2 regions of the Paenibacillus polygoni genome follow, and region 1 is predicted to be linked to the other one. Evidence: riboswitches for the same ligand, from Rfam matches in the RefSeq annotation. Region 1 holds a riboswitch; the other holds the start of a gene.
What was found. A riboswitch is a leader RNA that binds a small molecule or an ion and turns the genes downstream of it on or off. The one in region 1 is predicted to bind cobalamin.

Region 1 (7,486 bases):
TTTACGTATGCTTTTTAAAGAGGTATTCCCGCTGAAAGTTGAGGATAACTTAGTCAATGCAGTCGCACTATATCAGCCCGATGTCCTCCTTGTCGTGGGAAACCGATCCAACCTGCCTCTTGCTGGTCAGGCATCTTATCATAAAGACCTTAAAACGGTCCTTTGGTTACAGGATGTACATGGTCCTCTTTCCCGCTTAAATACGAACCCCGATTCTCTAGTCTGGGATTATGTTATTACACAAAATCCAAAGCACATCCGCACCTATCAAAAGACAACGACCTCAAAGGTAGTCTATATCCCCTTCGGTCCTGATCCAGAGCTATTCGCTCCAGAAAAAGCACCTGCACATATACAGTCCGATCTACTCCTTCTTGGAGATTACGAACCTCGTTTGCATCCTTATCTTGAAGCCCTTCGTGAAAGCAGTCCAGATGAACGCATAATCGCAATAGGTGATAACTGGGGAGACATTCCTAGAGTAGAACCATGGATCCCAGAAACAAGTAATGATATAAAACAGCTCTACAATGGAGCAGATATCATCATAAATTTTGGCGAGAATGACCGAAGGGGACTAGATATCGCGGCGTGCGGAGGGTTTTTGCTTGCGGAACATGGTATGAATCAGGATAACTATATGATACCGGGAGAAGACTTTGTCTCCTTTCATAGCCCTGAAGAACTTGGCTCACATGTGACTTATTATAAGGAACATCCAGAGGAGAAGAGAAAAATCAGCTCCAGAGCTCTGGTACGAAGCGAGTTTGATTATTCCTTTTTTCATCTGATGATGGATTTTACGAATACTCTTCTTGAAGGCAAGTGATTTATGTATTCCGAAAGGGGCCTTTACCTCTTTATATGAACGTCTTAGATAGAGGAAAGGAGATAAAGTTCTATATGAAACTGATTGCTTATTTTCTTCCTCAGTTCCATCAGATTGACGAAAACGATGCCTGGTGGGGAGAGGGATTCACCGAATGGACCAATACGCGAAAAAACAAACCATTATATAAAAGACATGTTCAGCCGAAAGAACCGCTAAAAGATTTGTATTATAACTTAATGGATGCTTCCATTCGAAAATGGCAGGCAGATGCGGCTAGGTCTCACGGCATTTATGGATTTTGTTACTACCATTATTGGTTTAAAGGAAAACGTCTGCTTGAAAAGCCGTTCCAATCTGTTCTGAAATCAGGGGAACCTGATTTTCCTTTTTGTCTATCCTGGGCTAATGAACCTTGGACACGTAAATGGGATGGCGGAAATAATGAAATCCTCATGCCTCAAGATTATGGCGATGAAAACGACTGGGCAGAGCATTTTGATGAACTTCTGACTGCCTTTCAAGACCCGAGATATATCCGGGTTCAGAATAAACCTCTATTTATTATTTATCGTCCGGGCGCGATTCCCCGCTGTGAAGAAATGCTTCGGTTTTGGAATCAACTGGCTATAAGAAGTGGTCTCGAAGGGATTTATTTTGCAAGAACATTAGGGGGGTTCGAGATCCCCCCGCAGTCTGGTTTTGAAGCAAGTATTGAATTTGAACCGCATTATACGTTTGCTCATGGACATAATGCAAATCTTTGGAGTTATATTAGCACCAAGGATGGAGAACATCTGGTATTTGATTATGACAGAGTATGGGAAATGATACTGGGCCGATCTCCGCACCGAAGCGGTGAAACGATTTTCCCAGGTGCCTATGTCAATTGGGATAACACCCCTCGAATTGGAGCTCGCGGGCAAAGCTGTATTGGGTCTACTCCCGAAAAATTTAGTTATTATTTAACGAAACAGATGAACCGGGCTGCTTCGATCTATCAATCGGAGTTTGTATTTATCAATGCTTGGAATGAATGGGCGGAGGGGACTTATCTGGAACCAGATAAGAAACATCATTTTTCATATTTGGAGGCCGTTCAAAAAGCTGTTACACGCCATGAAAAGTACATGGAGGGTAACACAAAGCTTTCAAAAAAGAGGTAATATAACAAACCGTTTCGTTTATTTCTTAAATCCGATGGATACCGAGGGTTGGTGTACCCGAAGACACATCAATAAAAAGAACATAGTTGTTCCCGTCTGTCCCTTTCAGTACCAAACCAGGCTGACCGCTGTTCGTCGCATTATAGAAAGTAACACCACTTGGAGCAGCGCTGACGGGCGGCACGGCGGGAACCCCTAAAGAGATAAGTTTGGATCCAGCTACCACATTCTCGTTCGCACTGAGGCTTTGTCCTGCACCCAAATGTTGCAAAACGGTTGCACTGCCATTGACCTGAAGATGTCCGGCAATGGTTTGGCTGCCATTCACATTAAGGCTCTGCTGAATCGTTTGGTTCTGGGAGTTCACATCTTGTAAAGTTGTCCCTCCAAGGACTTGCAGATGTCTGTTAATCGCTGCGTCTCCCGTTACACTGATATTATCAAATGTCGCCATACACTTCACTCCCTTCCTTATTACTCTATTCTATGTAAAGGAAAGAGATTTGCTCTATAACAAAAGTACAATTATCTATCTTTTAAATTAAAGATCAATAGTATAGGAAGAGAGTGAAAATCCAATCTATTACCCTTTGCTCATTTCTTCCCCTAATAATCCATAGGATAATAAACGTTGTTCATAGGATGCCACACGGGTAGAGATAAGGATCTCGTTACACCCTGTTTTTTGTGCAAGCACTAGCAGCTCCTCTTTGACCTGTTTTGGATTTCCGAAGATGACTGGATAAGGCGGCACCTCTACAATTCCGCCCGTCGCTTTCCGGTGTAAGATGAGCGCTTCCTCTTTCCAGGAAAGAGCTTCATCTGCAGAAGGAGCACAGATTACATTGACCGCAATACTCGCTTTTGGTTTCGTAAGATTCTCGGAAGGGATAAACTGCTCCCTATATTTTTGCAGCATCTCCGCAGCATCCTGTTCACTCATAAACTGACCGAATACATAACCCGTTCCAAACTGCGCGGCATATTCCGCACTTTTCACATTGGTCCCTAACAGCCACAAAGCAGGAGGAATCTCCGGTACGGGCTTAGCCGCAATCGGCTCCCCATCAAAACTATATTTTCCGTGAAGCAAATCTTGAAGCTGTTTAATAAGTTCCGGATACTTGGCCACTTTCTCTAAGTAATTACCGGCAAGAGCCATTGATAAATGGGCCGATCCCCCTGGAGCGCGCCCAATTCCAAGCTCAACACGTCCAGGATAGAGGGAAGCCAGCATATGATAACTTTCAGCTACCCGAATCGGATGATGGTAGGGAAGCAGTACAGCTCCTGATCCAAGCCTAATCCGATTTGTTTTTGCTCCGATGTGAGATAGTAATACTTCTGGACTCGCAGATTCTGTACCTGGAAGATTATGATGTTCTGATGTCCAGTATCTTGTATATCCCCACTCTTCTCCTTTCATCGCGAGATGAACAGACTGGCGAATTGCTTCTTCGGCGGTTACATCCATTAATCTGGGAACGAGGTCTAAAATTCCTAATTCTAATGATGTAGAACCAATTGGGTTCATATATTCTCAACTCCCTGGTTATCTTAAGTTTGCTTCTCGTTCTACCTCTAACAAAAAAACAATCAGTTAATTTAGTATAGCAACCCCATTTCTACTAAATCAAATTTCACCTGTCTATAAGAAGATAAACGGCGGAGCATCATAAAAAGCCGTCTGCCTCACCACGATATGGTGAGACAAACGGCCGGAATCATTTTTTATAAGGAAGGGACTTGAATTTCGTTCCGTGCTTCTCCAGCAGCTGCTACCATGTTTCGAAGAGCTGCTACGGTTTCTTCTTTTCCTCTTGTTTTTAGACCACAATCCGGGTTAATCCAGAACAGTTCCGGATCAAGCACATCCAGCGCCGATACGACAACCTCTTTCATCTCTTCTACGGAAGGGACACGAGGACTGTGAATATCGTACACGCCAAGACCAATTCCTTTGTCATACGTCTGTGTTTTAAAGTTCTCAATTAGTTCTCCGTGGCTGCGGGAAGTTTCTAGAGAAATAACATCCGCGTCCATCGCCTCGATGGAATCAATCACATCATGGAACTCGCAATAACACATATGCGTATGAATTTGCGTTGTATCGTTAACCGATGAAGTGGATAATTTAAAAGCTTTTACAGAATCCGTCAGGTACGATTCATGATCGGCTTTTTTCAAGGGAAGCCCTTCACGAAGTGCCGGCTCATCTACTTGAATCATCTCAATGCCTGCCGACTCCAGTGCTTCCACTTCTTCACGAAGTGCAAGTCCGATCTGATAAGCAACTTCACTGCGCGGAATATCCGTACGAACGAACGACCAATTCAGAATCGTCACTGGGCCTGTTAACATCCCTTTTACTGGTTTTTTCGTAAGGGACTGAGCGTATACGGTTTCTCTCAGTGTCATTGGCTCTTGGTATACCACATCTCCAAAAATAATCGGCGGCTTCACACAGCGTGAACCATAAGACTGAACCCAGCCTCCTGCTGTAAAGGCGAATCCACCCAATTTTTCTCCGAAGAATTCGACCATGTCTGTCCGTTCAAATTCACCATGAACCAGTACATCCAGGCCCAGTTCTTCTTGAATGTCGATCCATTCTTTCGTTTGCTCATCTACAAAAGCTTCATACTGCTGGTTGTCCAGTTGTCCATTTCTCCATTGTCTTCTTGCCTTACGAACCTCAGCGGTTTGCGGGAAACTTCCGATTGTCGTTGTAGGAAGAATAGGAAGATGAAATCTCTTTTGCTGAGCCGCATGTCTTGTTGAAAAATCAGACTTTCTCACGAATGAAGATTCATCCAGATTATTTACAGCTTCTCTTACCGTACCGTTACTGCGGAATACGGATGTTTTCAGTTCGCTCAGTGCCTTACGGTTCTCAGCCAAAGCTTCTTGAATGACATTCTCATCTTCTGCCGCAATGTTCACCAGCAGCTGAATTTCATCCAATTTTTCTTCTGCAAAAGCTAATGAATTACGAAGAACAGGTAACAGTGCATCCTCTTTTGCAAGAGATACCGGTGTATGAAGCAAACTGCTGGACGGTTGAATGATCAGACGATCTGGGGATACGAACTTTCCGAGCTCTTTTATCACCTGAGTGTGCTCCGTCAGATCACTTCTCCATATATTCCGGCCGTCAATGAGACCTGCAGCGAGGACTTTGTCCTCTGGGAATCCATACTCACGAAGATGTTCAAGATTCGCTTCCCCGCCGTGAACAAGATCTAGACCAATCCCTTGAACAGGCAGACTTACCACTTTCTCATAATCACCTACAGCTTCGAAATACGTCTGCAAAATGATCTTAAGCTCAGGCGCTACTTTATTCAGCTCTTCATAAATACGCTCAATTTGTTTCCAATCTTCGGCTGGAATATCAGTAACGAGGCTAGGCTCATCGATTTGTACCCATTGTACTCCCGCCTGCTGCAGTTCAGAAAGCACTTCACAATATAGCGGAAGGAAACGTTCTACAAGGGAAGGAAGTTCAGCGTTCGCATACCCTTTTGATAATTTAAGAAATGTATAAAGTCCAAGAAGAACGGGCTTTCCTTCAATGCCAAGTTCCTGTTTTGCTTCCAAATAAGCATGAAGTGGACGATTCACTGTTAGTGAAGGATTCGCATCAGCGAGTTCAGGAACGATGTAGTGATAATTGGTATTGAACCATTTTGTCATCTCGGAAGCGGCTGCCTGATCGTTACCGCGAGCCATTGCGTAATAAGTATCCAAAGATACCTCTCCGCCTTCGTACCCATAGCGCTTTGGAACAATGCCAAACATTGTACTTGTATCAAGGACATGATCATAAAGTGAGAAATCGCCTACGGGAATCAGATTGATTCCTTTCTCTTGTTGTAGTCGCAAATGTCCAAGGCGAATTCCTTTTAATTCCGCAAGAAAATCAGATTCGCTTACTTTCCCTGCCCAAAAAGATTCGAGTGCTTTCTTCCATTCGCGATTGGCACCAATTCTTGGATACCCTAGGTTACTACTGATCCATTGACTCATTTCCTTACCTCCGTATGGGTATATTATGATGAATTCATTTCATTTTCGGCTTTGTTAGAAATGGCAAAAAGGGACGTCTTCCCTAGAGAACGGTTCCGTCTTTATTTACGAAATGCAGAACTCGGATGTCTGCACATGTAACGTAAAAACGTTGCTGTTTCCTTACTTAACTAGGGTAAAGACGCCCCTGGGTCTTGATCAGACAGGCAGCCATCTTAACACCTTCCTATCTTCCGTAGGTACAGCAGTGTTGTCAAAACAGGCAGGTCTCCTGGCTCCAGAGAAAGATTCGTAAGCTATGCGCCTTCCCAGTTCTTCAAGAACCAGTGGCCTATGCATGCCGCATCTCTGTTACAGTGGCGGGACCGCGCCGGTATCTCACCGGTCTTCCCTATTAAGTACGGCTGCCTATTTGCACCGTACACCTGTTTCCATGAAATTTATTTAGCCCCTCTTTTTCTCTTATATGGAGGTTGTATCCAATATACACCAAGTATATCCCTATGAATAGTCTTTTTTACATTATTTAATCTAGATCATAGATTGAGCCAACTTTTAGACCGTATAATTCATTGTATATTTTCTCAGCAAAAGCATCTGTCATCCCTGCAATATAATCGATAATCATGTGTTCCCATGTCCATATTGGATTGGGGCGGGCTTGGTCTTTTTCAAACCTTTGCAGCCAATCCGATGGAATGATCGATTTTGAAGTTGCAGGATCGTTAAATGCATACCATAAGCGCCGAAGAATCCATTCACTTCTTTTTTGCAGACGCTGAACTCTAAGATCTTTGATCATCGTTACCCACGCAAAGCTTTTCAGCACACTCACTGTACGGAGCAGATCAAGATCCTCTTTTCCTTCCTTGACAAAGGTAACCTTTTTCCAGTCTCCGGTATCAATAATCCCTAAGGAACTGACAAACAGACTCACCCAATACGCTTTTACTTCCCGGCGGGTACGAGAAAAATCATGGTCACAGCCGGGGATCTTCTCTTCCCATATTCGAAGGAAACTATTCAGTACCTCTTCTACTTTTGGTTCAATGGCTTCTTTTGTCCACCCCAACCAGAATGCATCATCAAGCGTCATGATCTTATCAACAATAAGCCGTTTAATGTGCGGGTCATGCAAAAAGTGTTCGTGAACTTCGATTTTTCCTGCCTTAATGCCATCTTCTAAATCATGAGCCGAGTAAGCAATATCATCACAGAGGTCCATAAGCTGGGCTTCTAGTGTCTTTTGCCCTTTCGGAATTTTCCACTCACTGCGAATATCGCTGATGTATTGCCACTCATGCCAGTACATCCCCTTCTTGTTCTCTATGCCGGGATAAGGGTACTTATTAACTCCAAGCAGCACCGCATCCGACAGATTGAGTCCATCTATGTTTTCTCTCTTTTCAAGGAACATCATGAGCCTAAAATTGTGTGCATTTCCTTCAAAGTGCTCATATTT
Region 2 (7,486 bases), 140 kb from region 1:
GAACCATTACAGGCTGGATCTCAAACAGTCCTCTAATATTCTCCTCCGTAAGCACCTCAGCAGGCGTACCCTGAAGGAAAAGCTGGCCCTCTTTTAGTGCACATAAATAATTACAATAAAGAGAAGCTAGATTCAAATCATGCAGTACAGCAATAATCGTAATCCCTGTACTTTGCTGCCAGTGTGCCAGAAGATCCATGAACTGCAGCTGATAACGAACATCAAGAAAAGTGGTCGGTTCGTCTAGCAGCAGGATTTCAGGTTCTTGCACCATTACTTTGGCAAGAGCTACCCGCTGCCTTTGTCCTCCGCTAAGTTCATCAAGTCTGCGTTCCGCAAGAGAAGTAAGATCCAGCTTCTTCAGAACCTGCTCTATTTTTTCTTCTCCAAAGCCCTGGTCTCTCCCCAGCCAGTCTTGGTAGGGATATCTCCCCATGGCCACAACGTCCCTGACGGAATAACCAATCTCAGGTAATCCATCTTGCTGTAGAACAGCAATGATTCGCGAGAGTTCTTTACGGCTGTAATCTTGAACTGGTTTGCCTTTTATATGGATCGTGCCCTGGTTTGGTGACAGGATACCGGATAGTAAATGAAGCAAAGTAGACTTTCCGCTCCCGTTCGGCCCAACAATCCCCCACCAGTCACCTTCCTCAGCGGTGAAATGAATGTCATCCAGTGCGGTGAACTGACTGTACTCTTTTCGGAGTGCCCTAGCTTCCACCACAGGAACTGTAGACGAGATTTCAGACTGATGATCGAAATTTTCTGTCATCCGCTGATGCCTCCTCGCCGTTTTTTATTCCGATGTAATAAGTAAGCAAAGAACGGAGCCCCTACAAAAGCAGTCAGTACACCAAGCGGAATCTCCGTAGGAGCGAGTATGGTCCGGGCGCCCATATCCGCCCAGGCCAGAAAGATACCTCCGCCTAGCGCAGATAAAGGAATAATCAATCGGTAATCGGGTCCGACAAGGAGTCTGATGATATGAGGAACAACAAGCCCCACAAAACCAATCACACCCGCGACAGATACGGCTGCAGCCGTTAACAGCGTAGATACCAAGAGTACAGATACTTTGAGTAAGTCTACCCTGACCCCAAGGTGTGCTGCTTGTCTTTCTCCTAGTGCCAACAAATTAAGCGACCTGCCTCTGCACCATAGATAGATCAACCCAACCCCTACATAAGGGAAAAGGATGGCCGTGTAAGACCATCCCCGTAAACTTAGGCTTCCCATCGTCCAGAACAAAATTTGGTTTACCGTGTCCTTTGACATGGCGGTCAGAAAAGAAACAACAGCTCCTAGAAAAGCATTCATCACAACACCGGACAAAATCAAATTGTTCGTCGGTATTTTCCCGCCTTCTCTAGCCAGCATCAAAACACCCCATAGTGTAATGACACCTGCTATAAAAGCAACGAGCGGCAGCATCCATTCGCCAAGCCAAGCATACTCTAGACCCAAATAAATGAGGAGTGCTGCTCCAACAGAAGCACCCGCCGATACCCCAAGCGTATAAGGATCTGCCAGCGGGTTACGAAGTACACCCTGAAATCCTGCACCGGCAACAGCCAGCGCTGCACCAACCAGGATACCAAGCAGCACTCGCGGTAAACGCACCTTCATAATGATCTGTTCTGACGATGTATTCCATATGGGTTCAATGAACCCATCCATCCCTGGAATGTGACTTATAAGAATCCCTGCGATATGTCGAATCGGAAGATGTACTGACCCGATCGCAAGACATAGCAGCAGGGTCAGTACAAGCAGGACGATTCCTATTAATCCATATCCTGCCAGTTTCTTTTTCATTGGAACAGATCCGGATAGACTGCTTTCGCTACTTCTTTGAGTCCTTCCGTTACACGCGGACCTGGGCGGCTAAGCAGATTAGCATTAATCGAGATTACTTGCTCGTTCTTAATTGCCGTAATCTCATTCCAGCCATCGCGAGCTTTAATGATCTCATCGAGTGTTTTGTCATTGTCTACCACATCACTTGCATACAGAATGACATCTGGGTTTGCCGCAATGATACTTTCCTCACTGATTTCAAACCAGCCTTCTGCATCTCCAGCCACATTCACTCCGCCTGCAAGGGTAATGACTTCATCCATAAACTCACCTTTACCTACCGTCCAGCCTGGAGAAAATTCTACATATACTTGTTTTTTCTGATCACCCGAAAGAGATGCTACTTTGTCTTGTACTTCTTTCACATCTGCTTTCATTTTTGCGATGACTTCTTGCGCTTGTTCTTGATGATTTGTAATTTGTCCATATACTTCAATATTTTTCATTACATCTTCAATTGTTTTTGGATCTGTTTTGAAAATAACGATGCCAAGATCGCGCAGTTTCTGCACTGCTGCCTCATCCATCGAAATACCTGTAAAGACAATATCCGGCTCAGCCGCAATGATCGCCTCTGCATTAGGTGTATACAGGCTGCCCATCTTCGGCTTGTCCTTCACTTCTTCTGGGTAATCGTCATAGTCGGATACTCCCACAATTTGCTCGGCAAGTCCGATCGCGTATAGCGATTCGGTCTCTGCTGGCGATACAGACACGATTTTTTCAGGCGCCTTTTCAAAAGTAAATGACTCTCCTGTGGCATCCGTGATTGTCAGAGGATATACCGTCTCGAGACTAGCCTCTTCTTGGTTTTCTGCTCCGGTACCTTGCTCTGTTGTCTGACCTGTACCTTGTCCTTCTGATGGGGTCTCATTACCGCACGCTGCAAGCATGATTGCGAGCATGAGTGACATCAAAATGGATAAAAATCGACCATTCATTTTTTTCATTCTTCTCTCCCTCTCTTTATAAGTGAAGCCAACGACCTTATTAGGTATGAACACCAAACAACCCTGCTCCTATCATAAGAACAAGGTTACGTCTCGCTGCTGCTCCCTCTAATAGAAAGGCTCAACAAATAAGCAAAACGTATCCTTTCCTCGAAGGATTACACGTTTATCAAAGGGCAAGGCAGGTCTCCTGACTATCCAAGTTTGAAGTAACAGCTTGCCCCCTTCCCATTTCCTATAGACGAAAACAGTGGATTCATTGCAGCTGTCCCTGGTATACAGTGGCGGGACCGTGCCGGATTTGCACCGGCTTCCCTTTTAACCAAAAGAATGAAATGCTTTTATTCTTCTGGACCTTGCTCGGTATGATCGACTTTTGATATGTACTCATATGAAGTCTTTATGTATTTTAGATGTTCATTTCAATTCGTATCAGGCCTTCACATCTTTTGCCATTATAGGGGAAAGCTGAATTTTCGACAACTATACTTTCCCTTTATATTCCAAAATAAACGGTTTAAGTATTAGAAAATTACTTTCATATCCCTTTCGTAGCTTCAATTATCTATTTTTTGTACCGAAAGCTCTCCGCCTGACAAAGTAAAACGAAGTACAAGACACTCCCCCGGACGGGGCATAAACGAATTAAATTCTGCTTCAGCAAGCCATTTAGCAGTCCATTGCCTGATCACTCCGCCATGAGTTACCACAAGCATCTTAGGTACTTCGTTATCATCTCCCCTGTCCTGATCGTTACTCCGTCTAGATCCATATAGATAAGGCCCCATTCGTTCTTCCACAAACTTCTCTATTCTTTCGGAAAAATGAGAAAACGTCTCTGCTCCTGGCGGGGTCACACCAAGAGGATTATCAATCCACTGACGATACTTCGGATCATGCTGGAGCATCTCATACGTCTGTCCTTCATATTCTCCAAAATGGTATTCCCTGAGCCTTGCATCAAGGACAGCTCTATGAGCCTGTTCGGGGACGATAATATCCAGTGTCTCTATGCACCGGATAAGATCACTTCCATAGATCTGTTCAAACTGAATATGCCTAAGGGATGTGCGAAGTCCTGCGAGCTCCTCCTTTGCTTTAGGAAGCAGTGGAAGATCGGTGTGTCCCAAATATCTTCTTTGCTGATTCCAGATTGTAAGACCATGCCGGACTAAATAAACATCGACAGAAGGTATATTGTTTTGAGGCGTACTCACCACAGCCACCCCGCTCCTGTAATAGACAGCAGCCATAACAATACCACCAGAATGACTACGAATAGACTTGATGATATATACATCATCGCAATCGTTGTCCGTATATGCCCCGCTTCCATCTCATGATAGGGCTCGCCCATATAAGCACGGAAAGAACGAACCCCGTGGTAGACGTTATATCCTCCAAGCCGAATTCCAAGCGCACCGGCAGCCGCGGATTCTGGATAACCGCCGTTAGGACTTGGGTGCTTGCGGGCATCCCGCTTCACCGTGCGCACACTATTTTTCACATGTAGACCTAATACCCCAGCGGAAGCAAATAGCAGAAGTGCTGTAATCCGTGCGGGGATAAAGTTTGCAATATCATCCAGTCTAGCAGAGGCCATACCCAGCGATTTATATTTTTCATTTTTATAGCCGACCATGGAGTCAAGGGTGTTTACCGCGCGGTAAGCCATCGCAAGAGGTGCTCCCCCAAGAAAAGCGAAAAACAGCGGAGAGATAATCGCATCCACAATATTCTCGGCTACCGTTTCAACGGTACCTCGCACTACTTCAGAGGATTCCAGCTGTTTGGTATCTCTGCCTACAATCATACCAAGTGCAGCTCTTGCTTCTGGCAATTTGCCGGCTCTAAGATGTTTATATACTTCTATGCCTGCATCTCGCAGTCCCTTCGTCGCAACTGTTGTCGCAATCAGCAGAATTTCCCCCGCTATCGCAAGCGCAGGATGGATATAGAACAGTAGTTTTAGTAATGCCCAAGTCAGAATAAACGCACCAGTCACAATGAATATGGGAAAAAGAAACCCGGCATAGCGCAAACCTCGGTCTGTTGTCACTTTTCTGCGAATGATGTTCTCAAGGCCCGTAATCGCCTTTCCCATAGCAATAACCGGATGAGGAATCCACCTGGGGTCACCGATGATAAGGTCCAGGGTGTAAGCCGCTAGAATAATCCAAGCTCCAATCACGAGAACTGCCTCCTTTCTGCTGTATAACCTGAAGCACATAAACTCTCGGTAACGGACTGATAGACAAGCCGGCCAATACAATCGCCAAGTCGAGTTGCCGTGCCCGCATAAGCATGCGTTAGTCTCGCTTCTGTTCCGTCTGCAGCAAGCCCGCTCGCTCCAATAACGATGGCATCTGTTGTTGTTCCCGTAGCAGATTGTCCATTCTCTGCATCTCTTACACCTAAATCCTGGAGAGCGGCAACTTTGGCTTCAACTGCCGTTTGCACTGCATTCACAAGCGCATATGGGGTTAATTTACCGGCAATGAACAGCATGATATTAATCGTACCCGGCGTATAACCGGCATTAAATACCGTCCGCTTGGACCCTGCTCTTGCTCCATTTGATACCCCTGCAGTGGTACAACATAATAAAACTGCTCCATCGGTCTCGTCTTCCAGAATAGAAGCATGCTCTAATTTCACTGCGGTTAACAAACCTGCCGTCTGCTGAGCTGGATGTCCCCATTTTTCAAGCAGTTCTTGAATATCTCTCACAGGGTCACTTGAATCATAATGACGATCCACGTATATATTTACAGCACGGCTAAGACGATTCATCCCGCCTCCATAAATACTGCTGGAGATGGTATCCAGCATTTGAGGAGACTCTAGAAGCAGATGGCGTTCATATCGGGAAATGGTCAACCCCGGCCACTGCCTGGATGAATACAAGACCGGTAAATCTTTTGATTCAGAATCTGTATGTAAGAATGGCGTCGCCATTACTTTGCTCCCTCCATGATCTGCCCAAATGTCTCTAAAAACTGTATGTTTTGTTCTGTACCCTTCACCGCAATACGAAAAGCATACTCCGTAAGCCCGGGATACATCGCGCAGCTGCGAATCAGTATTCCTCTTCGTCCCATCGCATCCTGCAGTGCAGCAACAGTCCAAGGAGGGTTTCCCTCCGCGAGCAGATAATTCGCTTCTCCTGGATATACAATAAACCCATATTTTCTAAGACCCTCGGTAAGTCTTTTTCTCTCCGCTGTAATCAGCGATATCGTATTTTCCTCATAGGAAGAATGCGCCTGCGCCTGAAGACAAGCTTCCCCTGCAAGCAGGGCAAGACCATTCACACTCCAGGTCACCTGCTTCTGTGCCATAAAACGAATGAGGTCAGGACATGCGAGTGCATAACCAAGTCTAAGACCCGGAATGGCATAAAATTTAGTCATCGAACGAATGATGATGACTTCTGGATATTTTTCTAATGAAGGTGCAAGTGAATTGCGGTCTTCCTCCGGGATAAAATCAATAAAAGCTTCATCAATAACCAGCTTTGTTTTGGTTAAATGCGCCTTCCTCGCCAGCGTCTCAAGATCCATCAAGGAGTACTGAACCCCGTTTGGATTATTCGGCTGACCAATAAATAGAACCTGCACCCTCTCCATCAGCGCTGCAATGTCGCTTACGTCTGCTCGGTATCCATTGTCCTGCCGGCCATACACAGAATCGACTTTGGCACCAAACTGCAGAGCAAGTGAGCGGTACTCAGAGAAACCCGGCTCAATCGTTCCAACTGTCTGCGGTGACAATGCCATAAGCAGAAGGGCCATACATTCCGCCGCACCATTACCGATTAGAATATGGTCTTCTTCTAGCTTTACATGTTCAGATAATCTCCGTTTTATCGCCCGGTGTCCCGGATCGGGGTAACGAATAATTTCTTTCCAGCCTTTTTTCAGTGCCGCCATTACTTCCTCAGGTGGTCCAAGGGGATTGATATTTGCACTATAATCAAGAAAGTCAGCAGCACGCATTCCGTACTTAAGAGCAGCCGTTTCTACATCCCCGCCATGTCCATAGATTTCAATCAAAGTCATGTCCTTCCTCTCTTTGCTGCATTACAGCATCACGTACCCATTATGATGGCAGAAATTAGATAGCGTCAATGGGATTTCCCTTTTGTATCGTTTGCGTTCTTGGTTTACAATAAGAGGTGAGTCTTCTTGTTTTCATCAGAATTGTTCGGGGCGTCTCCCGCTTATGATTCTTGAATACATATTTTATAAGGTATCGGAGGAAATCACCATGTTGTTTATTGACAATCAAGGCATTACAGATCCCCGGATTAACCTCGCCATCGAGGAATATGCCCTTAAACACTTGTCTTTGGACGAGAGTTATTTGCTGTTTTATATCAACGCTCCCTCTATTATCATTGGGAAACATCAGAACACCATCGAAGAAATTAACCAGGAGTATGTACAGCAGAATGGAATCACAGTCGTGCGCAGACTTTCGGGCGGCGGTGCCGTATATCATGATTTAGGCAATCTGAACTTCAGCTTTATTACAAAAGATGACGGTAATTCATTCCACAACTTCCGTAAGTTTACCCAGCCTGTTGTTGAAGCACTGCACCAACTGGGAGTAAACGCAGAGCTTACGGGACGTAATGATCTTCAAGTCGGCGAACAAAAAATTTCAGGTAATGC

Region 2: another riboswitch for cobalamin. It lies ahead of QPK24_RS05705 (ABC transporter substrate-binding protein); the one in region 1 lies ahead of metE (5-methyltetrahydropteroyltriglutamate--homocysteine S-methyltransferase).

What each region holds. Positions count from the first base shown of each region.
Region 1 covers NZ_CP127162.1:1,048,764-1,056,249, reverse strand. Annotated here, with positions in the region: gene QPK24_RS05050 (glycosyltransferase family protein) at 1-829, shown strand, start outside; gene QPK24_RS05045 (glycosyltransferase WbsX family protein) at 904-1,995, shown strand; gene QPK24_RS05040 (hypothetical protein) at 2,021-2,449, opposite strand; gene QPK24_RS05035 (MsnO8 family LLM class oxidoreductase) at 2,579-3,529, opposite strand; gene metE (5-methyltetrahydropteroyltriglutamate--homocysteine S-methyltransferase) at 3,727-6,024, opposite strand; cobalamin riboswitch at 6,269-6,468, opposite strand; gene QPK24_RS05025 (deoxyguanosinetriphosphate triphosphohydrolase family protein) at 6,551-7,486, opposite strand, start outside.
Region 2 covers NZ_CP127162.1:1,190,006-1,197,491, reverse strand. Annotated here, with positions in the region: gene QPK24_RS05715 (ABC transporter ATP-binding protein) at 1-775, opposite strand, end outside; gene QPK24_RS05710 (FecCD family ABC transporter permease) at 772-1,818, opposite strand; gene QPK24_RS05705 (ABC transporter substrate-binding protein) at 1,815-2,801, opposite strand; cobalamin riboswitch at 2,974-3,184, opposite strand; gene QPK24_RS05700 (histidine phosphatase family protein) at 3,368-4,027, opposite strand; gene cbiB (adenosylcobinamide-phosphate synthase CbiB) at 4,024-5,001, opposite strand; gene QPK24_RS05690 (adenosylcobinamide amidohydrolase) at 4,998-5,768, opposite strand; gene cobD (threonine-phosphate decarboxylase CobD) at 5,768-6,871, opposite strand; gene QPK24_RS05680 (lipoate--protein ligase) at 7,080-7,486, shown strand, end outside.